One region of the Pseudarthrobacter sp. RHLT1-30-1 genome, then DNA from elsewhere that is predicted to be linked to it. Evidence: predicted binding sites of a transcription regulator. Region 1 holds the regulator's gene; the other holds the start of a gene.

Region 1 (14,840 bases):
CCTGCGGGACATGAAACGGTCCTACCGCTCGACCAAATTCCTGGGCATCCTGGACAAGGTCCGCGAAAAAATCCCGCACGCCGCGATCTCCACGGACATCATCGTGGGGTTCCCCGGTGAGACCGAGGAGGACTTCCAGGCCACGCTCGACATCGTGGAAAAATCCCGCTTCGCCACCGCCTTCACCTTCCAGTACTCCAAGCGGCCCGGCACGCCCGCCGCCGAGCTCCCGGACCAGCTCCCCAAGGCAGTAGTCCAGGAGCGCTTCGAACGCCTCACCGCCCTGCAGGACCGGATCGCCGCCGAGGAGAACGCCCGCCAGCTCGGCCGGCGCGTGGAACTGATGGTCACGGCCCAGTCCGGGCGCAAGTCCGAGGAAACCCACCGGCTGTCCGGGCGGGCCCGGGACCAGCGCCTGGTGCACTTCTCCGTGCCCGCCGGCGCCGGAACGCCCCGCCCCGGCGACCTCGTCACCGTGACCATCACCGGGGCTGCGGCGTTCCACCTCGTCGCCGACCCGGCAACGGCGGACGACTACATCCTCCGCCGCTCCCGCGCCGGCGACGCCTGGGACAGGTCCCAGGCCGACTCCTGCGGGGCCCCCGCGCCGGGGTCTGCGTCCGGCGGAACCGGTGTGTCCCTGGGCATGCCCTCCCTTCCCGTCCGCGGACGCTAGCCCGTGGCAGGTCCGCAGGCCGCGGCGGGTGCCACCGCGGGTGACGGCCCGGCCGGCACACCGCCGGAGGATGCCAGTCCCGCCCTGCCCGTGATCGCCGTCGTCGGGCCGACCGGGTCCGGAAAGTCCGATCTCGCTGTTTCACTGGCACTGGAGCTCGACGGCGAAGTCATCAACGCCGATTCCATGCAGTTTTACCGCGGCATGGACATCGGCACCGCCAAAATCACCGAGGACGAACGCAGGGGAGTGCCACACCACCTCCTGGACATCCTGGACGTGACCGAGGAAGCGAGCGTCTCGGACTTCCAGCAGCAGGCCCGTGCGCTTATTGCCGACATCCACGGCCGCGGCAAACGCGCCGTCCTGGCCGGCGGCTCCGGGCTCTATGTCCGTGCCGCCCTGGACGTGCTGGAATTCCCGGGCACGGATCCTGCCATCCGGCGCCGGCTTGAGGCGGAACTGGAAACCGCCGGTCCGGCGCCACTGCGGGCACGGCTGGAACGCGTGGACCCGGTCTCAGCGGGCCGTCTCGGGGACGCACGCAGGATTGTCCGCGCCCTCGAAGTGTTCGAACTCACCGGACGGCCCTTCAGCTCGTTTATGCCCACCCGAGAGTACGTCCGGCCCGCCGTGCAGATCGGGCTGGAAGTGGACCGCGAACAGCTCCGGGAACGGCTGGCCCGCCGGGTCCACACCATGGTCGAGCGCGGCCTGCTCGACGAGGTACGGGAGCTCGACGCCGCCGGACTCCGACTGGGGCGGACCGCGCCGCGCGCCCTCGGCTACGCCCAGTTCCTCCGGGTCCTCGACGGCGAATCGGACGTGGCGCAGGCGACGGAGGAAACCATCGTCGCGACCCGGCAGTTCGCCCGCCGCCAGCTCACCTGGTTCCGGGCCGACCCCCGAATCAACTGGCTCGACTGGCAGGACCCGGACCTCGTTGCCAAGGCCGCCGCGCTTTGCGGACCCGGCCTTCCAGGCCCGGCCGCGGAATAGGCCCGGTGCGCCGGCCCGCGGCCCGCGGGCCGGTGGCCCGGTGCGCTGGCCCGCGGGCCGGTGGCCCGGTGCGCTGGCCCGCGCCGCGGACACGGAATTGGCCCGGGGCACTGGAACGGTAACCTTGAAACATGGATGAAACCCTTGCCGTGGCCGCTGACCGCAACCCCGCCGGTAACACGGCAGCCCTGAGCGGACTCAACTTTTCCAAAGGCCACGGCACCGGCAACGACTTTGTGCTCCTCGCCGACCCCAACGGCACTCTCGCAGTGACCCCTGAGCAGGTCGCAGCACTCTGTGACCGGCACCGCGGAATCGGCGGCGACGGACTGATCCGCGCCGTCCCGTCGCGGCTGCTCGCCGAGGGCCAGGAACTGCTGACACGGAATCCGGACGCCGAGTGGTTCATGGACTACCGCAACGGCGACGGCTCGCTGTCCGAGATGTGCGGCAACGGCGTCCGCGTCTTTGTGCACTTCCTGATCACCGAAGGCCTGGTCGAGCTCCCTGCCGGCGAGTCCCTGACCATCGGCACCCGGGCCGGCGCGAAAACGATCGTCCGCACCGCCGCCGGCTACGCCGTCGATATGGGCCCCTGGGAGTTCATCTTTCCGGGCGAGGCCACCGCGCGGGCCATGGATTCCCTGGTCAGCGCGGCGGGGCTGGAGGTCGCCAGGCCTGCCCTGTCCGTGAGCATGGGCAATCCGCATACGGTGGTGGCGCTGGCCGAACTGGCTGAACTGGATGCGACCCAGCTTCATACCGCACCCCACGTGGATCCGGCGCCGCCGCACGGCACCAACGTCGAATTTGTGGTGCCCTCCGAGCCGTTGGTCCATGACGGCGTCGGTACCATCACGATGCGCGTCCATGAGCGGGGTGTCGGGGAAACCCAGTCCTGCGGCACCGGTGCCTGTGCCGCAGCCGTCGCGATCCGCCACTGGGCCGGCCAGGGGGCGCCGGACGTCTGGAATGTCCACGTCCCGGGCGGCGTCGTCGGCGTGAAGTTCTTCGTCGGCGCGGAGGGCCACGAGCACGTCGAGCTCAGCGGCCCCGCGGTGATTGTGGCTAGCGGGACGCTTTCCTGACCCGCAGGATGCGGAACGACTTTGAGGTGCTCTCCCGGGTTACCGTGAAGCTGCTGTCGAGCTCGTCCGCCAGCCAGCGCTGCAGGGAATCAGACCCCAGGTTCTTCTGCACCACGAGCCAGGCCGAGCCGCCCGGAGCCAGCCGGGGCAGCCACAGCAGCAGCAGGGCGTGGAGTTCGTCCTTGCCGACCCGGATGGGCGGGTTGGACCAGATGGTGTCGAAGCGAAGCCCGGGGTCGACGGCGTCGGGCGTGCTGGCCGTGACATTGCCCAGTCCCAGCAGCGCCGCGTTTTCGTTGGTGAGGGTCACGCAGCGTTCGTTGACGTCCACGGCGTAGACCTGCGAGTGCGGTGCCCGCAGGGCCATGGTCAGCGCGATCGGACCCCAGCCGCAGCCGATATCCAGCAGCGTCCCCTGCGGTGCCGGGGCGGGAGCCTCCGCAAGCAGGACAGCTGTGCCCTTGTCGATCCCGTCGGGGCTGAAGATGCCCGACGACGTTTGCAGGCGCCGGGTCTCACCGGCAAGCTCCACAGTCAGGGGCTTGCGGGTGAACGGCCCGGCCGGCTGGGGGCTGAAATAGTGTGCGGACTCCATAACTGGCCAGATTAGTTGTCCGTCGGCAGGTATGGGAAACCGGGGAGGCCTGCCCCGCGTCCCGGCTCCACCTGCCGCGGCGCGCGGCCATGGCCCCGGGCCGGAGGCAACCGCGCGGTCTGTTAGGCTTAAAAGCATGTTCTCGAACTTCAAGTAGCCGGCACGGGTTAACTCCCGTCCCCGCAGCGACGCAGGTAGTTACCTTCCGCTCAGTGCGCCACCCCCACGAATGATCCCGGCACGGGATACCGATGGGCGGCGCCCGATCACCTTGGAGTCTGGCAGCGCTCACTGGAGCCTGGCCGAGCGGACAGCTTCTTCCTCTTCCTGGCTATACCTTGCCAGTCCCTCCCTCATCCCACCGCTCCTTGTGGAGCCCGCCCGCCCCCGGCACCGTTGCCGCAGGCATTCCTGGAGGCCCCGTTTTGACCAATAGTCGTCAGCCCAGCGCGAATACCGCCCCACCCAGCACCGATCCGCACTATTCTGAAACTGCCAAACCTCTAAAGGAGACCATGACCAGTCAGCCCAACCCCGGACCCGATTCAGCAGCCCAGGACATGAGTCCTGCGGAAATCCAGGCTGTCATCGACCGGATCCTCTCCAAGGACACCCCGGCCCGGAAAGCCGTCCCCGCTGCCGGTGAGCCCACGTCCGTGCTCGGCAAGGCGCAGGCGATCTCCCGGCAGGACGAGGAACACAGCAGCTACGACGGCGACCAGCAGGACCTCGAGGAACGCCACGCCCTGCGTCGTACCGCCGGGCTGTCCACCGAGCTCGAAGACGTCACCGAAGTCGAATACCGGCAGCTGCGCCTCGAGCGTGTTGTGCTGGCCGGCCTCTGGACCGAAGGCACCCTCGCCGACGCCGAGAACTCGCTCCGCGAACTCGCCGCCCTCGCCGAGACCGCCGGCTCGGAGGTCCTCGACGGGATCGTCCAGCGCCGCCAGAAACCCGATCCGGGCACGTTCCTCGGCTCCGGCAAGGCCCAGGAGCTCAAGGACATCGTGATGTCCACCGGTGCGGACACCGTCGTTGTCGACGCCGAACTGGCCCCCTCCCAGCGCCGCAGCCTGGAGGACATCGTCAAGGTCAAGGTGATCGACCGTACGGCCCTGATCCTGGACATCTTTGCCCAGCACGCCAAGAGCCGTGAAGGCAAGGCGCAGGTGGAGCTGGCCCAGCTCGAATACCTGCTCCCGCGCCTGCGCGGCTGGGGTGATTCGATGTCCCGCCAGGCCGGTGGCCAGGTCGGCGGTGCCGGTGCCGGCATGGGTTCGCGTGGTCCCGGTGAAACCAAGATTGAACTTGACCGCCGCAGGATCCGCACCCGGATGGCAAAGCTGCGCCGCGAAATCGCCGCGATGAAGCCGGCCCGGGAAACGAAACGGGCCAACCGCCGTCGTAATGCCGTGCCGTCCGTCGCGATCGCGGGGTACACCAACGCCGGCAAGTCCTCGCTGCTGAACCGGCTGACCGATGCCGGTGTCCTGGTGGAGAACGCCCTGTTCGCCACCCTGGACCCGACCGTCCGGAAAGCCGAAACCGCTGACGGGCTGGGCTACACCCTCGCCGACACCGTGGGATTTGTCCGTTCGCTGCCCACCCAGCTCGTGGAGGCGTTCCGCTCCACCCTGGAAGAGGTTGCCGACGCAGACCTGATCCTGCACGTCGTGGACGTCTCGCACCCGGATCCCGAAGGCCAGATCGCCGCCGTCCGCCAGGTGTTCAGCGAGGTCGATGCACGCAAGGTGCCGGAAATCATCGTCCTGAACAAGGCCGACGCCGCGGACCCCTTCGTGATCGAACGGCTCAAGCAGCGTGAACCGCGCCATGTGGTGGTCTCGGCCCGCACCGGCGAAGGCATCCCGGAACTGCTCAAGGCGATCAGTGAGGGCATCCCGCGGCCCAGCGTGAAGCTGGAACTGATGATCCCGTACAACCGCGGGGACCTGCTCAGCAAGCTGCACGAAACCGACGCCGAGATCCTCAGCCTCGACCACGAGGAAGCGGGCACCCGTGCCGTCGTGATGGTGCGCGAAGGATTCGCCGCTGAACTGGATTCGTTCATCAGCAATGACTGACGCAGCGGGGACCGGGGCGGACACCGGCGGCCCGGCAGGGGAGGATCCGGGAGCGGTAGACATGGCAGCGGAGGGCCCGGCAGCGGTGGACATTGCAGCCGCTGAACCCGCCGGCACCGGTCGGGCCGGGACCGACAACGCGGGATCCAATGACGCAGGATCCAAGGACGCGGGGACAAAACCCGCCGTCAGGCGTTCAGCAAAGAAAGGCGGCCCGGCCGGCGAGGAGTTCGTCATTGAACTCCTCGACCGCGCCGTGTCCGGCATGGGCGGCCAGAGCCGCGACGGCCAGCACGAGATGGCCCGGCAGGTGGCGCACGCGATCGACAGCGGCGACCACCTGCTGGTCCAGGCCGGCACCGGAACCGGCAAGTCCCTTGCCTACCTGATCCCGCTGATCGCCCATTCACTCGTCAGTGACAAGCCCACCCTGGTCTCCACCGCCACCCTGGCCCTGCAGACCCAGATCGTCGGCCGTGACCTGCCCCGGCTGCTGAAGACCATCACCCCGGCGCTTGACCGGCCGGTCAAGGTCGCCCTCGTCAAGGGCCGCTCCAACTACGTGTGCCGCCACAAGCTCGACGGCGGTTTCCCCTCCGAAGAACCGTCCGAAGGCCAGCTCTTCTCGCTCGGCGAGGACACCTCCGTGCCGCATTTCGCCGCGGCCATGGGCGGCCCGTCGTCGCAGCTCGGCAAGGAAGTCGTCCGGTTGCGTGAATGGGCCGAGGACACCCGGACGGGGGACCGGGACGAGCTCCTTCCCGGGGTCACGGACCGTGCCTGGCGGCAGGTCTCGGTGACCTCGATGGAGTGCCTGGGCGCGCAGAAGTGCCCGCTGGCGGCCGAATGCTTCAGCGAACTGGCCCGGGCGAACGCCGCGGACGCCGACGTCGTTGTCACCAACCACGCGATGCTGGCCGTCAGCGCCTTCGAGGGCCTCGCCGTGCTGCCGGACTACGACGTTGTGGTGGTCGATGAAGCCCATGAACTGCAGGACCGGGTGACCGGTGCCGTGTCCGGCCAGCTCTCCGTCGCGATGGTCCACGCCGCCGCGTCCGGGGCCCGGAAGAACACCGGCATCACCGTGGACGCCCTGAACAACGCCGCCTCCCACCTCGAACTTGCCATTGAGGGGGTACCCAGCGGCCTCATGCCCAACGGCCTCAACACCGAACAACTGGACTGTGTGGACCAGCTGCGGGACGCCTGCCGCGCCGCGCTCTCGGATTCCAAGGGGGACAGTGCCAATACCGCCGACGGCGGCCGCCAGCTCGCGCGCTCCCGCCTCATGGTGATCCTGGAACTCTGCGAACGGCTGCTCGCCGCCCGCGAGAACCGCGAAGTGGTCTGGTTTTCCCGCAACAGCACGTTTGACCCGCAGCAGGGCTACGCCCAGCCCGACGAGTCCGCGCCGGCACTGATCAACATCGCCCCGCTCAGCGTCGCAGGCCGGCTCCGCGAAGGACTGTTCGCGGACCACACCGTCATCCTGACCTCGGCGACCCTGGCGATCGGGTCCGCTTTCGAACCGGCCGCGGGCGGCCTTGGCCTGGTCGGGCCGGGTGCACCCAGCTGGACCGGTGTCGACGTCGGCTCGCCCTTCGAATACCCGAAACAGGGCATTCTGTATGTTGCCAGGCACCTGCCCAAGCCCGGGCGCGGTGTGTCCCCGGAAGCCCTCGACGAGCTGGAGAAGCTGATCCGGGCCTCCGACGGGGGAGCCCTGTGTCTGTTCTCCTCGCGGCGCGCGGCCGAGGAGGCCGCCGAGGCCATGCGGCCCCGGCTGGACATGAGCATCCTCTGCCAGGGCGATTCGACCATGACGGCGCTGGTGAAGCAGTTCGCCGACGAACCCGACACCTGCCTGTTCGGCACCATGTCCCTGTGGCAGGGTGTCGACGTGCCCGGGGACTCCTGCCGCCTCGTGGTAATCGACCGGATTCCCTTCCCGCGGCCAGATGATCCCCTCATGACCGCCCGGTCCCGCGCGGTGGCCCAGGCCGGCGGCAACGGCTTCATGAGCGTTTCGGCGACCCATGCAGCCATCCGCCTGGCGCAGGGCGCCGGCCGGCTGATCCGCACGACGACGGACCGGGGAGTGGTGGCCGTGCTGGACTCGCGGCTTTCCACCGAGCGCTACGGGGGATTCCTCCGCGCAGCCCTGCCGCCGTTCTGGCCGACGACAGATCCGGCGGTCGCCGTCGCGGCCCTGGAGCGGCTTGCCAAGGAAGCAGGACAGCCGGCCGCCTAGCCACCGCCGGGAAGGAACGCGAAGGGCCCCGTCCGATGCCGGCGGGGCCCATTTTTCTGGCGCCGACGCGCGGTTCCGTGCTGCCGCGGACCCGCCAGTCGTTCCAGCCGCGGACGAGCAGGTCCGTGCCGCCTAAAGGGAGCGCAGGACCGAGACGACCTTGCCCATGATGACGGCGTGATCGCCGAGGATGGGCTCGTACTGCGTGTTCTGGGGCAGCAGCCAGGTATGGCCGTCGCGCTGGCGGAACGTCTTGACGGTTGCCTCGTCGTCCAGCAGTGCTGCAACAATGTCACCGTTGAGGGCGTCGCCCTGCCGGCGGACAACGACCCAGTCGCCGTCGCAGATGGCCGCATCGATCATCGAGTCACCCGCGACTTTGAGCATAAAGAGCTCGCCGTGGCCCACGAGCTGGCGCGGCAGCGGCATGATGTCCTCGACGACCTGGTCGGCCAGGATCGGACCGCCGGCGGCGATCCGGCCGACCAGCGGCACCATGGCCGTGTCGGTGGCACTGGCCAGCTCGGAAACCGACAAGCCGCCGACCGTGCGCAGGCCACTGGACTTCTCGATCCCGGAAACCTTGGAGGTGCCCTCATCGAGCGTCAGGGGCATCAGGACTTCCATGGCCCGGGGACGCTTGGGATCCCGGCGCAGGTAACCGAGCTTCTCCAGCTGTGAGAGCTGGTGGGTGACGCTGGACAGGCTGGCGAGGCCGACGGTGTCACCGATCTCCCGCATGGACGGCGGGTATCCGTTGTCCGTTACGGACCGCTGGATGGTCTCCAGGATCTTCTTCTGCCGGACGGTGAGGCTCTTGGGTGGCCGGGCTGCCTGCGGGCTCCGCTGGGTGGCCCTGCCGCCTGTGGCTTGTGCTGCCATGTTCGCCAACGCCTTTCCGTTCCGCCCGGCCGCCGTGGCTGCGGCTGCCGGGAACTTCCGGCCTGAGATGAAATGTCAGACCCTGCTGATCAACTGCAGAAGTGGTTGTTCTTTGACTCAAACGTAGGCCAGCCACACAGCTTTTTCAAACATTTGTTCTAGCGAGTCTCGACAATGTTCGTTAATAAGTGCTAAAACAGAGCAGGCACGATTCGAATATGTGTTCTAGTTGGACACCGTTCGGACTCAGCACAACGTTCGGTTCTTTGTTCGAAGGTTAGGCCGGTTGGCGGCGCGTATGTGGAGTACGCCGGGCGGCACAGTATGGTCCAGGAGGGCTCAGTTCATGTCAGCATCAAGCGCATTTCACGACACTTTCGGCCGCGACGCGTTCGGCAACTACGGCCGCCCCGACGGCGGTGCATCGGAGGGCCAGCGGCGTTCCCTGGCCCAGCTCCCTTCCGCCGGCGGTCAGGCCTCCGACGGCCGGCCCGGCTTGGCCGGCCGCGGCGCGCGGGCCAAGCAGGCGCCGCTGCGCCTCACCCGGCGGGGACGCATCGTCTTCATCGGAGTGCCACTGATCATACTGGCCGCGCTCATCCTGTCCCTCAGTGGCTTCCTCAACGCCCCGGCCAAGGCCGCGGAGTCGGCCGCCGATCTGTCACTGACGCCCACCGTGTCCGTGACGGTTCAGCCCGGCGAGTCACTGTGGGCCATCGCCGAGGCCGTCGCGCCGGAGCGGGATCCGCGCGATGTGGTCGCCGACATCGTCCAGCTGAACAACCTGGACGCCGCCCGGGTCGTGCCGGGCCAGGCGCTTTTCATTCCGTCCAGCTAGCTCCGGGAATCCGTCACAGTTTCAGCGCCCGCAGCGATCTCACTTAAACTAGGAAAGTGACTGACCAGTTAGAGCGCCTGAACCGACTTCCCCTCCGGACGAATCTGCGGGGCCTGACGCCGTATGGCGCCCCGCAGCTGGACGTCCCCATTTTGCTCAACGTGAATGAGAACACCCATGGTGTCCCGGCCGATGTGCGTGCCGCCATTACCGAAGCCGTCACGATTGCCGCGGTCGGCCTGAACCGCTATCCGGACCGCGAGTTCACGGAACTCCGCACAGCCCTGGCCGAATACCTCGGGCACGGACTGGGCGCAGAGAATATCTGGGCCGCGAACGGCTCCAACGAGGTTCTCCAGCAGATCCTCCAGGCGTTCGGCGGACCGGGCCGGACCGTCATGGGCTTCCCTCCCACCTACTCGATGTACCCGCTGCTCGCGGCCGGCACGGACACCGGGTACCTCGCCGGGACCCGCACCGCGGACTACGGGCTGAGCGCGGCGTCTGCCGCCCGCCAGGTCCGCGACGCCGGACCGAACATCGTTTTCCTCTGCTCCCCGAACAACCCCACCGGCACCGGGCTTGGCCTGGACGTTGTGGAGGCTGTCTACGAGGCAGGCGAAGCCAGCCGGACCATCGTGATCGTCGACGAGGCGTACCACGAGTTCGCCCACGACGGCACGCCCAGCGCCCTGTCCCTGCTGCCCGGCCGGGAACGCCTGATCGTCTCGCGCACCATGAGCAAGGCCTTCGCCCTCGCCGGCGCCCGGGTGGGCTACATGGCGGCAGCGCCCGAAGTGACGGATGCCCTGCGCCTGGTCCGGCTCCCGTACCACCTCTCCGCCATCACCCAGGCGACCGCCCTGGCCGCCCTGCACCACCGGGTCGCGCTGATGGCCGACGTCGAGGACATCAAACGCCAGCGCGACAGGATTGTCTCCGAACTCCAGCGGATGGGCCTCAAACCGGCGGCGTCCGACTCCAACTACGTCTTCTTCGGCGGCCTGGACAATCCGCACGAGGTCTGGCAGGGCCTGCTCGACGCTGGCGTGCTGATCCGGGACGTCGGCATTCCGGGGCACTTGCGCGTTACCGCCGGGACTGAGACGGAAACCACAGCCTTCCTCGAAGCCCTCGAGCAGATCCTGGCCGGCCGCGCCGTACAGCCCGCCTAGACTTAACCCCAGGACATCCACCCTGCCTGCACGGCGGGCACCGTCGTCATCCAAAGGACACGCACATGAGCAACACCGGATCAACCGCTGCCGAGGGCCGGACCGCACGCATGGAACGGACCACCAGCGAGTCATCGGTGCTGGTTGAGATCAACCTGGACGGCACCGGCGTCTCGGACATCAGCACCTCGGTGCCCTTCTACGACCACATGCTGACCGCACTGAGCAAGCACTCCCTGATCGACATGACGGTCAAGGCCACCGGCGACACGCACATTGACGTCCACCACACGGTCGAGGACGTTGCCATCACCTTCGGCGAGGTTCTGCGCACCGCGCTCGGGAACAAGGCGGGTATCCGGCGGTTCGGCGAAGCCACCGTTCCGCTTGACGAGGCCCTCGCGCACGCCGTCGTCGACGTCTCCGGCCGCCCGTACCTCGTGCACGGCGGCGAGCCGGCCGGCCAGGAGTACCACCTGATCGGCGGACACTTCACCGGTTCGCTGACCCGCCACGTTTTCGAGGCGATCACGTTGCACGCCGGAATCTGCCTGCACATGAACGTGACCGCCGGCCGGGATCCGCACCACATCGTCGAGGCCCAGTTCAAGGCGTTCGCCCGCGCCCTGCGCGCCGCGGTCGAACCGGACCCCCGCGTCAAGGGCATTCCGTCGACCAAGGGTGCGCTGTGACCGGCAAGGTGCTGAAGGACGGCGCGATCATCGACCCCGACGCTGGCCGGAAGCTGGCATCGCCCGAAGGCAAACCCACCGTCACGGTCCTGGACTACGGCTCCGGCAACATCCGCTCCGCCGTCCGCGCCCTGGAACGCGCCGGCGCCGAAGTGATCCTCAGCTCCAAGCCGGAGGACGTGCTGAACGCCGACGGCCTGGTGGTCCCCGGGGTCGGTGCATTCGAAACCGTGATGCGTGAACTCAAAGCAGTCGACGCGGTCCGCATGATCGGCCGCCGCGTCGCCGGGGGCCGTCCCGTCCTGGCCATTTGCGTGGGACTGCAGGTCCTGTTCGAAGCCGGCGTCGAACACGGCACCGAATCCGAAGGGATGGGGGAGTGGCCCGGCAAGGTGGAACTCCTCCCGGCTGACGTCGTACCGCACATGGGCTGGAACACGGTGTCCGCTCCGGAAGGTTCCAGGCTCTTCGCCGGTGTCGAGGACGAGCGCTTCTACTTCGTCCACTCCTACGGTGTCCAGAAGTGGGACTTCGACGTGATCCAGCCGCGGATGACCGCACCGCTTGTCACCTGGTCGGAGCACGGCGCCCCGTTCATCGCGGCCGTGGAAAACGGCCCGTTGTCCGCCACGCAATTCCACCCCGAGAAGTCCGGCGACGCCGGCGCACGGCTGCTGCGAAACTGGGTCGACGGCCTGCGCAGCCGAGCCGGGACCGCCTGAATGTGGTCCATAGTGCTGATGGGCCTGGCCGGCCTGCTGGTCGGCGGCGGGCTGTCCTTCCGCCAGCAGAAGAGCCCGCGCTGGATCCAGGTTGTGTTCTACGTCCTCGCCGGCATGGCGCTGCTCGCGGCCTACCTCCTGACACTGCCCGCCGCCTGACGCATTGCACCGCCGCACTGCAGCGCCACCACCGCCGCAACCCCCTGCCGTCCCCAAAAGAGCCGTCCCTAAGAGCTGAGGATCCACGATGACCACCGAAACCCCGCTGCCCGTGCTGGAGCTGCTGCCCGCCGTCGACGTCGTCAACGGCCAGGCCGTCCGTCTCGTCCAGGGTGAGGCCGGCAGCGAGACCAGCTACGGCACTCCCCTCGAAGCGGCGCTCAACTGGCAGCAACAGGGGGCCGAATGGGTCCACCTCGTCGACCTCGACGCCGCCTTCGGCCGGGGCTCCAACGCTGACCTGCTCCGCGAAGTGGTCGGCCGGCTCGACATCAAGGTGGAGCTCTCCGGCGGCCTGCGTGACGACGAGTCGCTCGAGAAGGCCCTCGACCTGGGCGTGGCCCGCGTGAACCTGGGCACGGCAGCCCTGGAGAACCCGGAATGGACCGCACGAGTGATCGAGCGGTTCGGCGACAAAATCGCCGTCGGGCTGGACGTCCGCGGCACCACCCTCGCCGGCCGCGGCTGGACCAAGGAAGGCGGGGACCTCTGGGACGTCCTCGCACGCCTCGAAGAGGCCGGCTGCTCCCGCTATGTCGTCACGGACGTCACCAAGGACGGCACGCTCCAGGGACCCAACGTGGAACTGCTGCGCCAGATGGTGGAGAAGACCGGCAAGCCGGTCGTCGCCTCCGGCGGGATTTCCAGCCTCGACGACCTCAAGGTCCTGCGCTCCCTCGTGCCGCTCGGCGTCGAGGGCGCCATCGTCGGCAAGGCCCTCTACAACGGCAACTTCACCCTGCCCGAGGCCCTCGACGTCGCCGGCCGCCGCTAGCCGGTCCACAGCATGGAACCCCAGCCGGCCGGCAACAGCGCCGCCGACAGCCCAGCCCCGCAGCGCCAGCTGCCCGGCCATATCGCCGCTGCCCTCGCCGGCGCCGGGGGAGCAGCCGACTCGGCGGGCCAGCCCTGGGCCGGGCGCAGCCTCACCGGCGACGACGCCAGGATCCACAACTTCGAGGACGACGACGGCGCTGCCGACGGCGGCTACCTCGCCGCCCTGGCTGCCCTCGCGTCCGGGACCGGCGACGAGGCCGCGGTGGTGGCAGCGCTGGCCACGGCACGGGTTTTTGTGCCAATCCTCGCCACCCTCGCCGAGGAAGCCGAAGGCGCCGGCGGGCTGCAGGCCGACAAACAGGCCGACATGGCCCTGGTGACGCTCAAGGCCCCGGACGGCCGGACAGCCATGCCCGTGTTCACCTCGGCCGCCGCGCTCGAAGCCTGGCACCCCGCGGCCCGCCCGGTGGCTGTCTACGCTGCCCGAGCGGCCCTCTCCGCGGTCGCTGAGGGCGCGGAACTGCTCGTGCTCGACCCCGGCTCCCCGGTGACCTTTGTTGTGCGCCGCCCCGCGGTGTGGGCCCTGGCGCAGCAGCGGGACTGGACGCCGTCATATGCTGATCCCGAGCTCGCCGGGAGCCTCGGCGGGGCCGCCGCTGGCTTTCCCGCGGTCCGGCGTGTAGAAATTCATCCAGGCGGTGGAGTCGCCTCGCTGGCAGCCGATGGAACGCCGCTGCCGGGCGGAGGCGCCGGCCCGGAACTCCGGGTACTGCTCTACCTTGAAGACGGGCTCGACGCCGCCGGCGTCCAGTCCATCGTGTCCGGCCTCAACGATGCCTGGGCGCGGAATGAAGTATTTGCTGAGCGGGTTGACTCGATCGAGGTCAAATTGCAGCGCGCAGCACAGTAGCTGACGGCCCGCGGGGGGAGATCCCGGTGCTGCCGCCGGCAAGTACCAGAGGGATGTAGTCCGTGAACTTCGCGCTGTACCGGGAGCTGCTGGCCGTTCGGCCAATCAGGCGGCTCCTGCTCATCGGCATGGTTGCCCGCATACCGCACTCCGCGGCGGGGGTCCTGCTGACCCTGCACATAGTGCTGACGCTCGGCCAGGGCTACGCGGCCGCGGGTGCCGCTGCCGCCGTGATGACCATTGGCATTGCCGTCGGTGCGCCCTGGCGCGGCCGACGGGTCGATACGGTGGGCCTGCGGCGTGCCCTCATCCCGTCGGTCATCTCAGAGACGGTCATCTGGTCGGTTGTGCCGCATGTGTCCTACGAACTGCTGCTGCCGCTGGTGTTCGTCGGCGGACTGCTGACGCTGCCGATCTTCAGTGTGGTGCGCCAATCCCTCGGCATCCTCGCCACGCGGGAGCAGCGCCGGACAGCCTTTGCCCTTGACGCCATCTCCACGGAGCTGGTCTTTATGATGGGCCCCGCCGCCGGCGCCCTGGTCGCGACCGCCGGATACTCGGTCCTGGGGCTGACCGTCGTCGGCATCGCCACCTCGGTGTCAGGGCTCTTCCTGATGTGGTTCAACCCGCCGACCCGCAGCGCCGAGTCTGGCCTTGAGTCCGATGCAGTGTCCGAGGCAGAGTTTGAGGCAAGCCAGCAGGAAGCCGCCGAGGTCGCCGTCGTCGCCGCTGCGCCGGCGCACCTGCAGGAAGCCGCTGCCGAGTTCGCCCCGCTCGCTGCGTCGGGTGAACGCCGCCGTGTGGCGGCCGGGCTGCGGCACCGGGTGATCCACAACTTCAGATGGTTCACCCCGGCCGTGGCTGCCGTCTTCGCTGTCGCTGCCGGGGCCGGCATGATCCTCAGTGGCAGCGACGTCGGGATCGTCGCGTCG
Region 2 (14,840 bases), on a different contig from region 1:
GGTGTGATCGGCAGCGTCACCGAACAAATGGTGGCCCTGTTCGCCAGCAATCTACAGGTCATGATCACGACGCCGGGCGGCGCCGGAACCGAGGCGGCAGGCGGGGTCCCGCAGCCCCGGCCCGTGCCGATGGCAGCGGCGACGACGGGCGGGGTTCCGCAACCCGTGTCAGGGCTGGACGCGGAAGCCGAGGCTGCGTCTGCTGCGGCGAAGGTCGCCGCAGCGACGGCCCCGGCCCCGTCGTCCGAACTTCCCGGTCTGCCGCCGGCTGCCATGCCCGCGGCGGCCACGCCCGCGACCGCCCCGGTCAAATCGGCCGGCCCGCAGACTGCCGCCGCATCCGCCAGCGCCGCCGCCCCGGCCGGCAGCCTGGACGCCTTCAGCCTCGCAAAGGGGATCGCGGCCGAGCAGCTCTCCAGCCCGGCAAAGGTCCTGGCGCTCGTCGCCGTCGTGGCCTGCATCTCGTACTGGGCGGGCCGGCTCTCCGCGTTCCGGATGATCCGTGCGATCGGAAGGCTGAAGATCAACCGTGCGTGACGTGCTGGCAGCGATGATGCCGGGCTGGCAGAAAGGCGACACCGCCGGCCTGGCCACTGTCGTGAGCACCTTCAAGTCGGCCCCGCGGCTTCCGGGCGCGTCGATGCTCGTCACCGCCGAGGGGGAAGCCGTCGGCTCGGTCTCCGGCGGCTGCGTCGAAGGGGCCGTCTACGAGCTGGCCACGCAGGTCAAGGAGGACGGCACTCCGGTTTTGGTGCGCTACGGAATCAGCGACGACGATGCCTTCGCCGTCGGCCTGACCTGCGGCGGGATCATCGACATCTTCGTCGAGCCGGTCTCCCCGCAAACGTTCGCCGAACTCGACGCCGTCCGGCAGGACATCGCCGGTGAGCGGCGCGTCGGAGTCGCCACGGTCATCGATCACCCGGACGCCGGCTGGCTCGGCAAGCACCTGATCGTGCGGCCGGACGGTATTGAGGGGAACCTCGGGTCCGGCCGGGCCAACCAGGCCGTGGGCGATGACACCCAGGGGCTGCTTGCCGCCGGCCGCTCCGGGATCCTGAGCTACGGACCCGACGGTGAGCGGCTGGACACCGGCATGCGGGTCTTTTTCGCCAGCTACGCCCCGCCGCCGCGGATGCTGGTCTTCGGCGCGATCGACTTCGCCTCGGCGCTCACCCGGCTGGGAACCTTCCTGGGCTACCGCGTCACGGTGTGCGACGCCCGGGCCGTTTTCGCGACCCCTGCGCGCTTCCCGGACGCGGCGGAGGTGGTCAACGCCTGGCCGCACCGCTACCTCGCCGAACAGCTCGAAAAGGGCCTGGTCGACGAACGCACCGTTATGTGCGTCCTCACGCACGATCCGAAGTTCGACATTCCGCTGCTGGACGTTGCCCTGCGCGCCCCTCCAATCGCCTTCATCGGAGCCATGGGCTCGCGCCGGACTCACGCGGACCGGATCGCCAAGCTGCGCGAGGCGGGCCTCAGCGAGGAGGCCCTGGCACGGCTGCACAGCCCTGTAGGCCTTGATCTGGGCGCCCGGACCCCCGAGGAGACGGCAGTGTCCATCGCCGCGGAGTTCATCGCCAAGCAGTGGAACGGAAGCGGGGAACCACTCAGGCAGCTCGGTGAGCGCATTCACCACGACGAGCAGCATTGACCTGGCAGCGCTCTCCATGCCGCGATGTTGACGGCCCTGGTGCGGCGCTCGAGGCGTGGACGGCCCACGTCAGGGAGCGGACATTACGGACCTGCACGTCGGCTTGGGCGAAACTGCGTCGCCGGGGGGAAGATGTAGCCGTGCGGAGTGGGAGGACCCCCTCGCCCGTGCGCCACCCGCCTCGACGTCGTCCCCCGCACTGCAGAAAGTTGAACCGAACCCATGACCGAACGCCCCGCCCTGTCCCTGTTCTGCGCCATCGCTCTTCGGGGCGCCGTCCAGGGCACTCTCCTCCCCGCGTTCACCCAGGCCACCGGGATCGCCGTCGACGCGCACTATGCCACGACCAGTGCCCTCGTCCAGGAGATCGGGGGCGGCGCCCGGCCCGACGTCGTCATCGGCATCACCGCCGCGCAGGCGAAGCTGGCTGCGGCGGACGTTCTCCACGCCGCGTCGCTGGTGCCCGTTGCGAAGGCCGGCATTGGCGTTGCGGTGGCCCCCGGAGTTCCGGTGCCCGATCTTTCAACGGTCGAGGCACTGGTCAGTGCCCTGACCGGGGCCCGCTCCGTGGCGTACTCCCGCAACGGACCCAGCGGCGTGTACCTTGCCTCGTTGTTGCCGGAGCTGGGCATCGCCGACCAGGTCAACGAACGGGCCACGGTCGTCGACACCGGCTTCACCGCGCTGGCCCTATTGGACGGGCGCGCGGACCTTGCGGTCCAGCAGTTGAGTGAACTCAAGTACGTGCCGGAGGCGACAATCGCCGGGCCGTTCCCGGCAGCTGTCCAGCACTACACGGAATTCTCCGCCGCGATCGCCGTCTCCGCCCGGAACACCTCCGACGCCGCGGCGCTGCTTTCCTTCCTGACCGCCGCCGCGGCTCAGGAGGCCTACACCGCCGCGGGGCTGGAGACTATCTGATCCCGCCTAGGGCGCTCCGGTCAGGAACCCCTGCTCCTTCATCCAGTCGAAGGCGACATCGGCAGGTTCCTGGCCGTCGACGTCGACCTTCAGGTTGAGGCCCCGCATGGTGGTGTCGTCCAGCAGCGGCGAAATCTGCGCGAAGATCCCTTCCAGCTCCGGGTGCGCAGCCAAGGTCTCGGAATAGAACACCGGCGCGACGTTATAGGCGGGGAAGAACTTCTTGTCGTCGGTGAGCACTGTCAGGCCCAGCGCATCAATCCGGCCGTCCGTGGCGAAAACCTCGCCGAGGGTACACACACCGTTGTCCGTGGCACTGTAGACGGCGCCGACGTCGTACAGGCCGATGTTGCGCTCCGGCACGCCGGAATCGGAACCCCGGTCCAGGCCGTAATGCTTGAGCATCGGTCCGAAGCCGTCGGGCCGGGAGTTGAACTCCGGCTCGACGCAGAACGTCCGCTGGTCAACCGGCAGTTTGGCGATGTCGGACAGGGTGCTGAGCCCGTACTGCGCGGCGGTTTCATTCGTCACGGCGAGCGCGTAGGTGTTGTTCAGCGGAGCCTTGGCGCCCCAGGTCAGGCCGTTGGCCAGGTCCTCGTCGTGCACCGCCTGCCACTGTGCGTCCTGCTCCGGGATGCCGGACGGGTGCCCCATGAACGACAGCCAGGCGGTGCCCGTGTACTCCCAGATGATGTCCGCTTTCCCGGCAAGCATGAGCGATCGGGTGGGCTGGCTGCCGGGGACGTTTGTCAGGTCCGAGACGGTGAACCCGGCCGCTTTGGCGGCGAGTACCGCCATTTTGCCCAGAATCAGTCCCTCAGTGTTGTTCCGTCCGGTGACGGTCACCTCCGAACCGGCCGCACCAGCAATGGGCCGGATGGTGCCCGGCCCTGCCTCAGGGACGTACGATGCGGCCGGTGCCAGGCCGCAGCCGGTCAGCAGGGTCACCGCTGCCAGCGCCGTGGCAAGTGCACCGATACGCGCCCGCGGCCGCCGGTTTTCCCGCCATTTTGTCCGCGTGGCTCCGGTTGTTCCGTTTGATTCAAGAAAGTGCATCTACAGTCCCTTCGGACGGGCCACGTGTTCAACGACCCGTCCAACCCAGTCGATAAACAGCGCCAGCAGGGCAACCAGCAGGGATCCGACGACCAGGACGGCCGGCAGATTGAGCTGGACCCCCGTGGTGATCAGAATCCCCAGGCCGCCTCCGTTGATGAACGTTGCGAGAGCCGCGGTCCCCACCAGCAGCACCAGCGCCGTCCGGATCCCGGCGAGCATGATGGGGACAGCCATCGGCAGTTCCACCTTGAACAGCACCGCGGCGGCGGTCATGCCCATTCCGCGGCCGGCTTCCACGAGCCGCTGGTCCACGTGCTGCAGGCCCACCATGGTGTTCCGCAGCACCGGCAGGAGCCCGTACAGGACGAGTGCAATCACGGCGGCCCAGAAGCCGAATCCCAGCCAGAACGCCAGCAGCACAACGAGCCCGATGGAGGGCGCGGCCTGGCCGACGTTCGCGAGGACCAGCACCGGACCGCTCAGGAAGCGCAGGCTCTTGCGGGTCAGCGCGATTCCGAGCGGGACGGCCACGGCCAGCACGATCACGGCCGCCAACAGCGTCAGTTGCAGATGTTCCAGCGTGTGGTCCCACAGGGCTGCGGGTGCCAGGGTCGTCAGTTCCGCAGGCGACAGGTCCGCCAGGAGCAGCCATCCAACGAGACCAAGGAGCACGGCGAAGATGCCCAGCAGCTGATAGAACAGGGCGCGCCAGGAGCGCTGGCCGGTGCCGGCGTCGATGACGGCATCGGCCCCCACTGCCGACTCGGCGTCGAGCGCCTCAGTATCGAGCGCGTCGGTGACCGGCCCGTCAGTGGCCGGCGGCCGAGCGCCCGGCTGCGCGTCCCCGGCGGGACCATGGCCGGGACCGCCTGCGGTCTGGGGGCCCTGCCCGGCGTGCCTCATTGTCCGGGCCGTCCTTCGCTGGCGGCCGGCGGGTCGGAGGGGACCGCGGCTGCAGGGATGGTGCCGGTGTTGGTTCCCACCGGGGCATCCAGCGAATCCAACGCCGCCGCCTCGTGGGCCTTGGTGATAGCCGCCATCACGGTCTGGACGTCGATAACGCCCTCGAAGGCCTCCCTTCGGCCGGTCACGAGGGCGGCACCGGCGCTGGAAACCAGCATGGTGTCCAGCGCGTCGTTGAGCGTCGCCCGGCTGCCCACCACGGGCAGCTTCGGGTCGAGTGCCGGGCTAATCGTTTGCAGGCGGCTCAGCTGGCGGCGCGACAGCCACTGAAGCGGCCGTTGACGTTCATCCACGACGACGGCGTGACCGTGGCCTGCCGTTTTGATGCGCTCCAGGACGTCGGCCGCAGCCTCGCCGGGCCGGGCCGTGATCGCCTCGGCGAGCGGTGCGTCGCCGACCCGGGTCAACGTCAGCTGCTTGAGCCCCGCGCCCGAGCCGATGAAGTTCTCGACGAATTCGTTCGCCGGGTCCCCGAGGATCCGCTCCGGTGTGTCGTACTGGACCAGCCGGGCGCCCTCGTCAAAGATTGCGATCCAGTCACCGAGTTTGACCGCCTCATCAAAGTCGTGCGTCACGCAGACAATCGTTTTCTGCAGGTCTGCCTGGATCTGCAGCAATTCGTCCTGCAGCCGCTGCCGGGTGATCGGATCCACCGCGCCAAACGGCTCGTCCATGAGGAGCACGGGAGGGTCGGCAGCGAGCGCGCGGGCCACTCCAACGCGTTGCTGCTGACCGCCGGACAGCTCTTTCGGGAACCGGTTCCGGTAGACACCGGGGTCCAGCGACACCAGCTCGAGGAGCTCGTCGACGCGGGCGGCGATGCGTTCCTTGTCCCACCCCAGCATCTTCGGGACGATGGCGATGTTGGCCGCCACCGTCATATGGGGGAAAAGTCCGCCGGCCTGGATGACGTAGCCAATTTTCCGCCGGAGCTGGTCGCCGTCCTTCTTCGTGACGTCCTCGCCGTTGAGAACGATCCGTCCCTCGGTGGGCTCGATGAGCCGGTTGATCATTTTCAGCGTCGTGGTTTTACCGCAGCCGGACGGGCCAACGAACATCACCATTTTTCCCGCCGGAATTTCGAGGGTCAGGCCGTCCACAGCGGGCTTGGCCTGACCAGGGTAGCGCTTGGTGACCTTGTCGAGCAGGATGCTGGCCCCGGTGATTCCTTCGGCGTGCCGCAGCTGTTCGGGAGTGGTTGTGGGGGCAGATTCAGACACGGATACCTCGCGGGGTTGTCAGCCGGCCGAGGCCGACGAGAAGGAGATCAAGGATGACGGCAAGAACGACGACGCCGACGACCCCGGTCACCACCGATTCGAACGAATTGGCGCCACCCAGCCGGGAGAGTCCGGAGAAGATGAAACCGCCCAGCCCTGGGCCCAGGGCATAGGCGGTGATGGCTGCCACACCCATCACCATTTGCGCGGACACGCGCACACCGGCGAGGATGATCGGCCAGGCCATCGGGAGTTCCACGCGCAGCAGCGTGCGGAAACGGCTCATGCCGATCCCCCGGGCGGCCTCGACGACGGCCGGGCTGATGCCGGACAGGCCGACGACGGCGTTGCGGAGGATGGGAAGCGTGGCATAGAAGGCCACCACAATGACGGCCGGAATGACTCCGAATCCGAAGGGCGCGACCAGCAGCCCGATCAGCGCGAAAGACGGGATGGTCAGTCCAACCGCGGAGACCGAGTTCGCAACCGAGACCAACTTCTTATTCCGGTAGACCAGAACAGCGAGGGCCACAGCCAGGACGGTGGCCAGGATCAAACATTGTGCTACCAGGCTGAAGTGCTGCCAGCCGGCGAACAGTATTTGATTGAGCCGGCCGGAAATGAAATCCACCACAAATAAGCTCTCTTTCATTGGTTGCCCGTCAATTCCGGGTGGACGGTAAGAGACGTGCAATATGCCCGGCTGTTTCTAGGCGGGAACCCTGATGGCCGCTTCAAAGTGCACACGGACAGGAATCCACAATTACCGCGCCGAACATGCGCCGGCCATGATGACGGATACCGTTTCAATACCGTGGCGTCCGCTGCCGCCAAGGGGGCCTCGGAGGAAATCACCGGAGCCCTTCGCCGGACTGTTGCGGACGAGGGCCACAGCCATTTTACCTCGTCAGGGCCGCGAGCCACCACAAAGCCTGCCGAATTGACGCCATGCGGGTGGCATCGTTGGGGCCCTTGGGGGTCCACCCCGCCGTCGGGCGTAAGCTCGTGCCATGGCGAGATATTTCGATGTTCACCCCGAAAACCCCCAGGCGCGCTCTATCAGCCAGGCGGTGGAAATCGTCCGTTCCGGCGGGCTGATCGCCTACCCCACGGATTCCTGCTACGCGCTCGGTGCGCAACTGGGGAACAAGGAGGCGCTGGACCGGATCCGGACCATCCGCCAGCTGGATTCCAAGCACCACTTCACCCTGGTCTGCAAGGACTTCGCCCAGTTGGGCCAGTTTGTGCAGATTGATAACGATGTGTTCCGCAGCATCAAGGCAGTCACGCCGGGCAGTTACACGTTTATCCTGCCGGCGACCAAGGAAGTCCCGAAGCGGCTGCTGCACCCGAAGAAGAAGACCGTGGGTGTGCGCATTCCGGACAACGCGGTGGTCCAGGCGTTGCTGGCCGAACTGGGCGAGCCGCTGCTCTCCAGCACTCTGTTGCTGCCGGATGAGGAGGAACCGCTGACCCAGGGCTGGGAAATCAAGGAACGGCTTGAGCACGTGGTGGACGCTGTGATTGACTCCGGCGACTGCGGCGCCGAGCCGACCACAGTGATCGACTACTCCAGCGGCGTGGCGGAAGTCGTCCGCCGCGGCATGGGCGATCCGTCCCGGTTCGAATAGGCCGTCCGGGGGCCTAGGCGGTCCCGGCTGAGCGGGGCTCGCCCGTCGCCCGGTTCCGCAACCAGCGGCGCGAGAGGTCCACTACGGCAAGCAGTCCCGCCAGTGGCGTGAGCACGGCGGCGGCGTAGACGAACAGCAACCAGGTCAGAGTGGTCAGCAGCGACTGGTGGTTGCTTAACAAGGACAGTCCGCCGAAGAACCCGAGGCCCCAGAACAGGATCACGCCAGCCAACACCGCCGCAGCGGGAAAGTACTCGTTGCTGATAGTGCTCTTCACAAAATTCCAGATTTTCATGGACCCTCCTCATGCCTGGCGGTGGGGAAAGTCCGCCGGATTCATGTCAATTATGCGGCGCTTCGCAACCCGGTATTTGTCGAAAACGCACTACGTGATGAAGCTAACTTCACTGCCGCGAGTGTCGTCCGTCCCGGAGAGGCTTTTTAGGCCGGACCCGGACGGGCGAGTGGTGGCATGATGGGCGCATGAGCCGAGTCGGGTGCGACCTGACCATCTCCCTCGACGGATTCGCCGCCGGTCCGAACCAAACCTTGCAGGACCCCCTAAGCGAGGGGCGGGCAGCTTCCGGGCCACCCGCGGCGACGTCGACGATGACGTGCCGGCCGGCGGCTCTCCGCCGAGTCTTCAATGGTGAGGACGAACAGGCATGCAAGCTCAACGGGTGGATGCCCTCGTTCCGTCTTGTCGTGAGGTGAAGGACTGCCGTGGGCCGGTGGAAACACTGCGGCAGTGTATGTGGCCGGGACGGCACTCCCGTTAGGCTCAGAAAATGGATGAGTATCGCCTCCACCCGAGTCGGGTCGCCCACTGGAAAGCCGGCAACCTGGAACCGTGGCCAGACGCAACGGCCGCCAACGAGACCATCTGGTTTGCGCTGCCGAAAGAGCCCGACGGCGTCACGTACTGGGAAGGGTTGAACGGCCGGCTGGAGCGTGACGGTACCCTCACCGTCCTTGGCGTACCGGCGTACGCATATGACCTCAATCTGGGTGACCGCGTTACTTTTATCAAATCAGCAGAAGGACCTTTGGTAGCGACAGGAGTGGCCCGTAAGGGCAGTAACCACACCTTCAGATTTTTTCTGCGCGACCCTGATGATGGGGCAGCGTGGTATCCCCTGGTGCAGGAGTTCGCGGTGATGGGCTGCCTTGTGGACGTCCTCTCCCCTCGGCTGACTGCCCTGTCCTGCCCGGTAGAAGCCCGACCGCCCGTAGTCAGCCGACTCGGTCAGCTGCGCGGGGAAGGCATTCTGGACTTCGAAACCAGTTCCAGCCCGTAGGATTCCCTACTTCCTACCGGCTGGTAGTCGAGGCCGGACTCGAACGGGAACGCGCGACACGCGTGTTCATCCAGCTGGGAAGTACCCTGCGCAATGTTGGTGCCCCAGCGGAGGGCAGTAGCGACCCATGAAGGCGAATCTCCAGACCGCGACTGAGCACGCCGGCTCCGGTACGTGGGGGCAGGCGCCTGGGGCGTCCTGCCGGTGGCCCGCTCGCGTAGCCTTGGGGCCAATGAACCCTTTTGGACTCCCGGAGCACCAGCTCGCCGCATTCGGCCGCCCGGTGCTGGAATACCTTCCCGCTGGTTACGACGCCGGGGACGCGGCGCAAGCCGAGATCGACGACGTCGGATCCCTCGCCGCTCTTGCGTCACCGGACGTCGTGGCTGCAAGGATGGCCCGGCTGGGAGTCAACGTCAGCACGTGGAACTTAACCGAGCGGCTACTTGAAGCCGGCGAGGACCGGACCGTCGTTTCGGGGCTCAGATACCGCAACCTCGCTCCGGACTTTCCGTTCGTGGCGGTCAAAACTAGTGCCCGGGTGAACGACGCCGAGGCGGTGGATGCACTGGCCGCCCAGGTAGCCGAGGCTTACTCCGGCGCCGGAGTGCGTGGCTTTACGTTCTGGGAGGAACCCGGCCTTGATCTACCCTCGGTGGAAAACTGGGCAACAGTCATGGCCGGGTCCCTGGGCCGGGCGGCAAGGGCTGACGGACGGGGCCCGACCGGGGTTGTGACAATCTCCTGGCCAGACTCGGCGGCTGCCGCTTTTGCTGATTACCAGCGCGAACATCGAGCGTGGCGGTCCGATGTGCCGGGGATTGCCACGTTCGTCTCGGAATCCGAGCAGGCAGGGCTCCAAGAAGCGGCGGACCAGGGCCTCTTGATGTTGCTCCGGGACCACCACGGCTTTGCGGGATTGGCGGCTGCCACAATCGCTCCGCTCTTTGGCCGGCGTGCCGTTTGCATGCTGGAAGTGTTCCTCACAAAACGTCTGCGTGGCAAGGGCCTCGCTCTGGCGGTGCAATCCTCGTTCTTGTCCGGTCAACGTTCGGGTGCGGACACCGTCTGGGGCCACATCCACGCGGGGAACTTGCCCTCGCTGCGCACGGCACAGAGACTGGGCCGCCGGCCGGTCCAGCAGGAGTATTTCGTCAGCTTGTCCGCACCCTGAAAATTGTCTCCCGGCGTCAAAAGGGACGCTACAGATGCCTTCCAACCGAAGGGCGATGACGCCGACGCCGGAATGCCCTCTGTCGCTGCTGCAGGCGGCAACGTGCCGGACGCCTGCGATGCCGGATCCAGCGCCGCCCGCTCAGGGGTGGCCAAGTCCACCCATCAGGAGGCCGGCCGCGGACCAGGAACGGGCGCGGATGGAACGGTACCTTCAGGCTCCGCTTCAGGTCGCGCGGCGGGAAAATGGAATCGTGTTGCACAACCCGGAGTGGGGGTCACCCTCTTCCGCCCCCTTATGAGGCCGCCTGATCCCGCAGTCCCGCTTCTTGCGCATCGGCACCCCCGCGGCCAAGCAGCTCCACAAAGTGTGTCGGTTGTCGGCGCCGGGAGCTACACTTAATCTATCGAACATATATTCGAATAAAGGTGTGTGGTGGGCGTTATCATCGGGCCCCGCGTGATAGATGCGGGCACTTCTCTGCTGTCGGTTCTGATCTCGCCGGTGCCGGTCGCCGCGGGCTACCCCTCCCCGGCCCAGGACTACTTTGACGGGCGCATCGACCTCAACGAGCACCTCATCAAGGACATCACGAGCACCTACGTCGTCAGGGTCTCCGGCGACTCCATGGAGAGCGCCGGGATCAGCGACGGCGACGAACTGATCGTCAACCGGGCCCTCGAGCCCCGCGACGGCTGCGTGGTGGTGGCCGTCCTGGACGGCGAACTCACCGTCAAAAGGCTGCGTCTGACGGCGACGGGGGTCGTGCTTCAGGCTGACAACCCCCGCTACCCGGACATCAGGGTCGCCGCCCTGTCGGACCTGGTCATCTGGGGGGTCGCGACCCGCTGCCTGCACCATGTCTAGGTCCAGGGCCCTGCCTCACCGGGGCACCGTCGCCCTCGTTGATGTGAACTGCTTCTACGCCAGCGCCGAGCGCGCCTTCGACCCTTCCTGGAGGGCCGCCCGCTGATCGTCCTCTCCAACAACGACGGCTGCGCAGTCACCCGCTCCCCCGAGGCAAAGGCACTCGGAATCGCCCTCGGCGAGCCCTGGTTCAAGCTCGCACCCCGGGCGAAGGAATGGGGGCTCGTGGCCCGCTCCAGCAACTACGAGCTGTACGGGGACATCAGCGCCCGCGTGATGGAACTCCTCGGCCGCTACTCGGCCTGGCTGGAGGTCTACAGCATCGACGAGGCCTTCCTGGGCGTCAGCGGCACGCCCGAAGAGCTGCGGCAGCTGGGCCACACCATGAAGACGGCCGTGCGGAGGAACGTCGGCGTCCCTGTCTGCGTTGGGATCGCAGAGACCAAGACGCTGGCGAAACTGGCCAACAAGTGGGCGAAACACAATCCCTCCTTCGACGGCGTCTGCCACTGGGATGCCGTCCCCGCCAGCCAGCGGGAGAAGCTCATGGCCGGGCTGTCCGTGGCTGAACTCTGAGGTGTCGCGGCGCGGCTGACCAAGCGGCTGAACGGGCAGGGAATCCACTCCATCCTCGACCTCGCCCGGGCCGACCCGGTCAGGATCAGGGACCGCTTCTCCGTGGTGCTGATGCGCACGGTCCTGGAACTCCGGGGAACCCCGTGCGTCCTCCTCGAAGAGGAACGGATCGGCCGCGACCAACTGATCTTCAGCCGCTCCTTCGCCACGCCAATAACCAGCGGCGCAGGGCTGCGGCAGGTGCTCGGCGTCTACGCCCAGCAGGCCAGTGCCCGTCTGGCCAGGCACGGGCTGCAGGCGAAGGTGCTGACGGCGTTCGCCGCCACGTCCTACTTCAACCCGCAGGCGAGCTCATATCCCTCGGTGTGCGTTCCGTTGCCGATGCCCACCGCCGACCCGGTCCTCCTGGCGAGGGCGGCGTATGCCCTGCTCCCCCGGATCGACGACGGCGTCAAGTACGTCCGCGCCGGGATCATGGTCACCGACCTGCGCCCCACCGGCAACCAGGCACCATTGGCGGTTTTTGAGAATCCGCACGAGGAACGCGGCATCGGCCCGCTGCTGGAGGATGTCAGCCGGAGGTACGGCCGGGGTTCAATCGGGCTGGGCCACGCTGGTATCCGGGGCGGGGCGGACTGGAGCATGAAGCGCGACATGCTTTCCCCCCGCTACACAACGCACTGGGCCGAGCTCCTGGTCGTAAAAGCCGCATGACTGCCGAGGGGCGAGCCAGCGCCGAAATGGTAGTGGTCCATCCCGGCGTCAGACAGCGGCCAGCGCCTGCTGCAGGAACGAGTCGAGGACCCGGCCGGCATTCTCCTGCAGGCGCCGGGATTCCTCCGCGGCCAGCTCCGTGCTTTTGGGGCCATGCAGCCGCTCGCCCAGGTAAAGCAGCGCTGCCAGGACCTCCGAGAGTTCGGTATTGCCCTCAGCGCGCTGCCGCAGCAGCCTGAGGTGGGCGGCCTGCAGGGCCGGCCCCGGTGCACAGCCCAGGTCGCGGTCGAACAATCGGCGGCAACGCTCATAGGCGGACAGCCCCTCGACCGGAAGGCTGGCCTGCTCGTAACCGGTGACCAGAATCGTCCACGCTCGTTCGTTCAGCGGCTCAGTCTGGACGGCGGTCCGCGCCAGCGAAATAGCCAACGCGGGTTTGTCGAGAAAGGCCGCGGTTTCGGCCGCCAGAATCTGGGCTGCGACTTTCTCGGCAGCATGCTGGGCCCGCACTTCCTCTGCCCAATCAGCCACGAGCTCAAAGCCCAGCAGAGGCTCGGCCGCCAGCTCCAGCGCCTGCAGGGAAAGGCGATGCGCCTCGGCCGGCGGGGCCTGCCGGGCGGTACGGACCAGCCGGCGGAAGGCCGAGAGGTCCAGGTCCACGAGTTGCGGGTCCATGACGTAGCCGCTGTTCGCGGTGCGCAGCGGGCCCTGCTTGGTGTTGCCGGGCTGGATCGCCCTGCGGATGCCGCTGACGTAGCTCTCCAGGGTGGCGATGGCGCCGTCGCTGGCATGTGGTCCCCATAGGAGCTCCACGAGGCGCGTTTTGGACACAGGGGTTCCCAGGCTCAGCAAGAGAATTTCCAGAATGTGGCGGGGCTTGCGGCCGCCCATGTCCGCCGCCGTGAGCACTTCGCCATTCCGCCGGACCTCGAACGTTCCGAACAGCCGGACCGAAATTCCCGACTCAAGGCCACCCAAATTTTCCACGTTGATCTCCGATTTTCCCACCGAATTCCTAACCTGCTTTTCGGAGAGCCGGAAAGAATTAGAGAAAAGTACTGAGACCCACTTCCAACCGGCTTTCTATGGAAACCGTGACACGCAAAACGGGAGGCAACAAGCAAAGGAGCTACCCGCTCCTTAACCAAGCGGAAAGTCGGGTACCTCCGGAAGCTGCACCAAGTGTTCCCCGGAAGTTATGTGCGTACCTGCCCCGCGGCTCAGGTAGCAGCACCCCAAGGAAAAGAACGGCATCGAGTAATGCCCTATTGCTGGGCGGATTCCGGATAAACCCATTTGAACGAACGCTGAGGTCATTGCCGCGTTCCGCCACGTTTTTCACGGCAGCGCCCCCTCACCGTTCGCCCCCGTCACCGGTCGTTCATCTCTTCAGGAACCGTGAGAACCCGGATTTCGGTTCCGTCACGCAGCACTGCCAGCTCCAGTGGCACGCCAATTGCCTCGGCAAACAGCAGCTTTTGCAGACTCTCGGCATTGGACACGGCCTTTTCGCCCACCCGGAGGAGCACGTCGCCGGCCAGAAGTCCGGCCCGCTCGGCGGGCGAATTGCTCAGTACCTCCACCACCAGGAGCCCTTCGCGGTGTCCGGTCCGGACCACGGAGCTGGGCTGCAGTTGGATGGGGGTGTTGACCAGCCCCAGATAGGCGCGCCGGACGCGGCCGTCCTTGAGCAGCGCCGCGATGATCCGCCGGGACGTGGCGTTGACCGGAACCGCCAGGCCGAGTCCTGCGCCCGCAACCGCCGTGTTGATGCCGACGATCCTGCCCCGCGCGTCCGCAAGCGCACCACCGGAACTGCCCGGGTTCAGTGCCGCGTCGGTCTGAATAACGTCCTCGATGATGCGGCGGTTTCGTCCGGACCAGACGGGAATGGAACGGCCCAGTCCGCTAACCACGCCCGCGGTCACGGAGCCTGAGAGCCCCAAGGGGTTCCCGACCGCAATCACCAGCTGTCCCACCCTGAGCGACTCCGCATCGCCAAGTGCCGCCGGCGTCGCCGTCGGGGCCTTGCCGCGCACAACCGCCAGATCCGAAAGCGGGTCCGCGCCGATAACTTCCACGGCCGTCCGGGTCCCGTCGGCGTACACCGCACTGCCGCTCCGGGCTGCGCCCACCACATGGGCGTTGGTGAGCAGGTAACCGTCCGAAGTGAACAGGACGGCGGAACCGGCGCCCGTGCGGAATCGGCCGTTCCGGCCGGTGCCGGTCACCTCGAGGGCGGCCACGTGCGGTGTCACGGCCGCGGCAACGCGGATTACCGTTTCGGAATAGGAATCGAGGGGATCCTCGGATGCCTCGGGGTCAGGGACCCGGCTGATTGCAGTGGCCACAGCGCACCTCCTGAACTGGTACTTATCTAAGTCAACCACCAGCCCCTTCGGCGTAGTCCGGGGCTCCCTACGCCCTCAGAGAACTACGCCGGATGTCACGTCTTCGGGGTGCGAGTGCAACCGGCAGGCGATCCGCCGCTAGGCTCGGAGGAGTCCCGCCTTTCAGTCACAGGAGAACCTACGTGAACCCAGCGTCCGCTTCACCCGATCCGCTGCCTCCGCTGGGCCTGAGCTGGGGCATCAAGCGCAGCTTTATCGACTACATCACCAGCCTGCCGGACGGTTCCGTGTCGGCGGCGGGCGGCGCAACGGTGACCAAACCTTCCTTGTTCTGTTTCAGCCCCGACGCGTCCGACTACGACGTCGCGCGCGGAACTGGAGTACTGCGCTTCCGCGGGGACGTCCGGCT

Evidence for each region. Region 1 encodes LexA, which represses DNA repair genes until DNA is damaged. Its sites were predicted from a motif close to TCGAACANNTGTTCGA; they were not measured.
Region 2: the regulator LexA is predicted to act here: its motif matches at 10,330-10,345, upstream of AC50YM_RS08090 (LexA family protein).

The regions. Positions count from the first base shown of each region.
Region 1 covers NZ_JBWZCG010000020.1:46,935-61,774, reverse strand. The annotation lists gene miaB (tRNA (N6-isopentenyl adenosine(37)-C2)-methylthiotransferase MiaB) at 1-676, shown strand, start outside; gene miaA (tRNA (adenosine(37)-N6)-dimethylallyltransferase MiaA) at 761-1,675, shown strand; gene dapF (diaminopimelate epimerase) at 1,807-2,763, shown strand; gene AC50YM_RS14550 (class I SAM-dependent methyltransferase) at 2,744-3,358, opposite strand; gene hflX (GTPase HflX) at 3,874-5,442, shown strand; gene AC50YM_RS14540 (ATP-dependent DNA helicase) at 5,435-7,693, shown strand; gene lexA (transcriptional repressor LexA) at 7,826-8,575, opposite strand; gene AC50YM_RS14530 (LysM peptidoglycan-binding domain-containing protein) at 8,922-9,413, shown strand; gene AC50YM_RS14525 (histidinol-phosphate transaminase) at 9,470-10,588, shown strand; gene hisB (imidazoleglycerol-phosphate dehydratase HisB) at 10,654-11,280, shown strand; gene hisH (imidazole glycerol phosphate synthase subunit HisH) at 11,277-12,002, shown strand; gene AC50YM_RS14510 (hypothetical protein) at 12,003-12,161, shown strand; gene priA (bifunctional 1-(5-phosphoribosyl)-5-((5-phosphoribosylamino)methylideneamino)imidazole-4-carboxamide isomerase/phosphoribosylanthranilate isomerase PriA) at 12,250-12,996, shown strand; gene AC50YM_RS14500 (SseB family protein) at 13,009-13,908, shown strand; gene AC50YM_RS14495 (MFS transporter) at 13,971-14,840, shown strand, end outside.
Region 2 covers NZ_JBWZCG010000008.1:63,174-78,013, reverse strand. The annotation lists gene AC50YM_RS08150 (SRPBCC family protein) at 1-537, shown strand, start outside; gene AC50YM_RS08145 (XdhC family protein) at 530-1,657, shown strand; gene AC50YM_RS08140 (molybdate ABC transporter substrate-binding protein) at 1,880-2,578, shown strand; gene AC50YM_RS08135 (glycine betaine ABC transporter substrate-binding protein) at 2,585-3,634, opposite strand; gene AC50YM_RS08130 (ABC transporter permease) at 3,635-4,540, opposite strand; gene AC50YM_RS08125 (ATP-binding cassette domain-containing protein) at 4,537-5,820, opposite strand; gene AC50YM_RS08120 (ABC transporter permease) at 5,813-6,472, opposite strand; gene AC50YM_RS08115 (L-threonylcarbamoyladenylate synthase) at 6,831-7,451, shown strand; gene AC50YM_RS08110 (hypothetical protein) at 7,465-7,746, opposite strand; gene AC50YM_RS08105 (DUF4265 domain-containing protein) at 8,240-8,749, shown strand; gene AC50YM_RS08100 (tetratricopeptide repeat protein) at 8,656-8,880, shown strand; gene AC50YM_RS08095 (hypothetical protein) at 8,982-9,923, shown strand; gene AC50YM_RS08090 (LexA family protein) at 10,359-10,790, shown strand; partial or broken gene AC50YM_RS08085 (Y-family DNA polymerase) at 10,783-12,080, shown strand; gene AC50YM_RS08080 (AfsR/SARP family transcriptional regulator) at 12,129-13,088, opposite strand; gene AC50YM_RS08075 (S1C family serine protease) at 13,451-14,431, opposite strand; gene AC50YM_RS08070 (HtaA domain-containing protein) at 14,614-14,840, shown strand, end outside.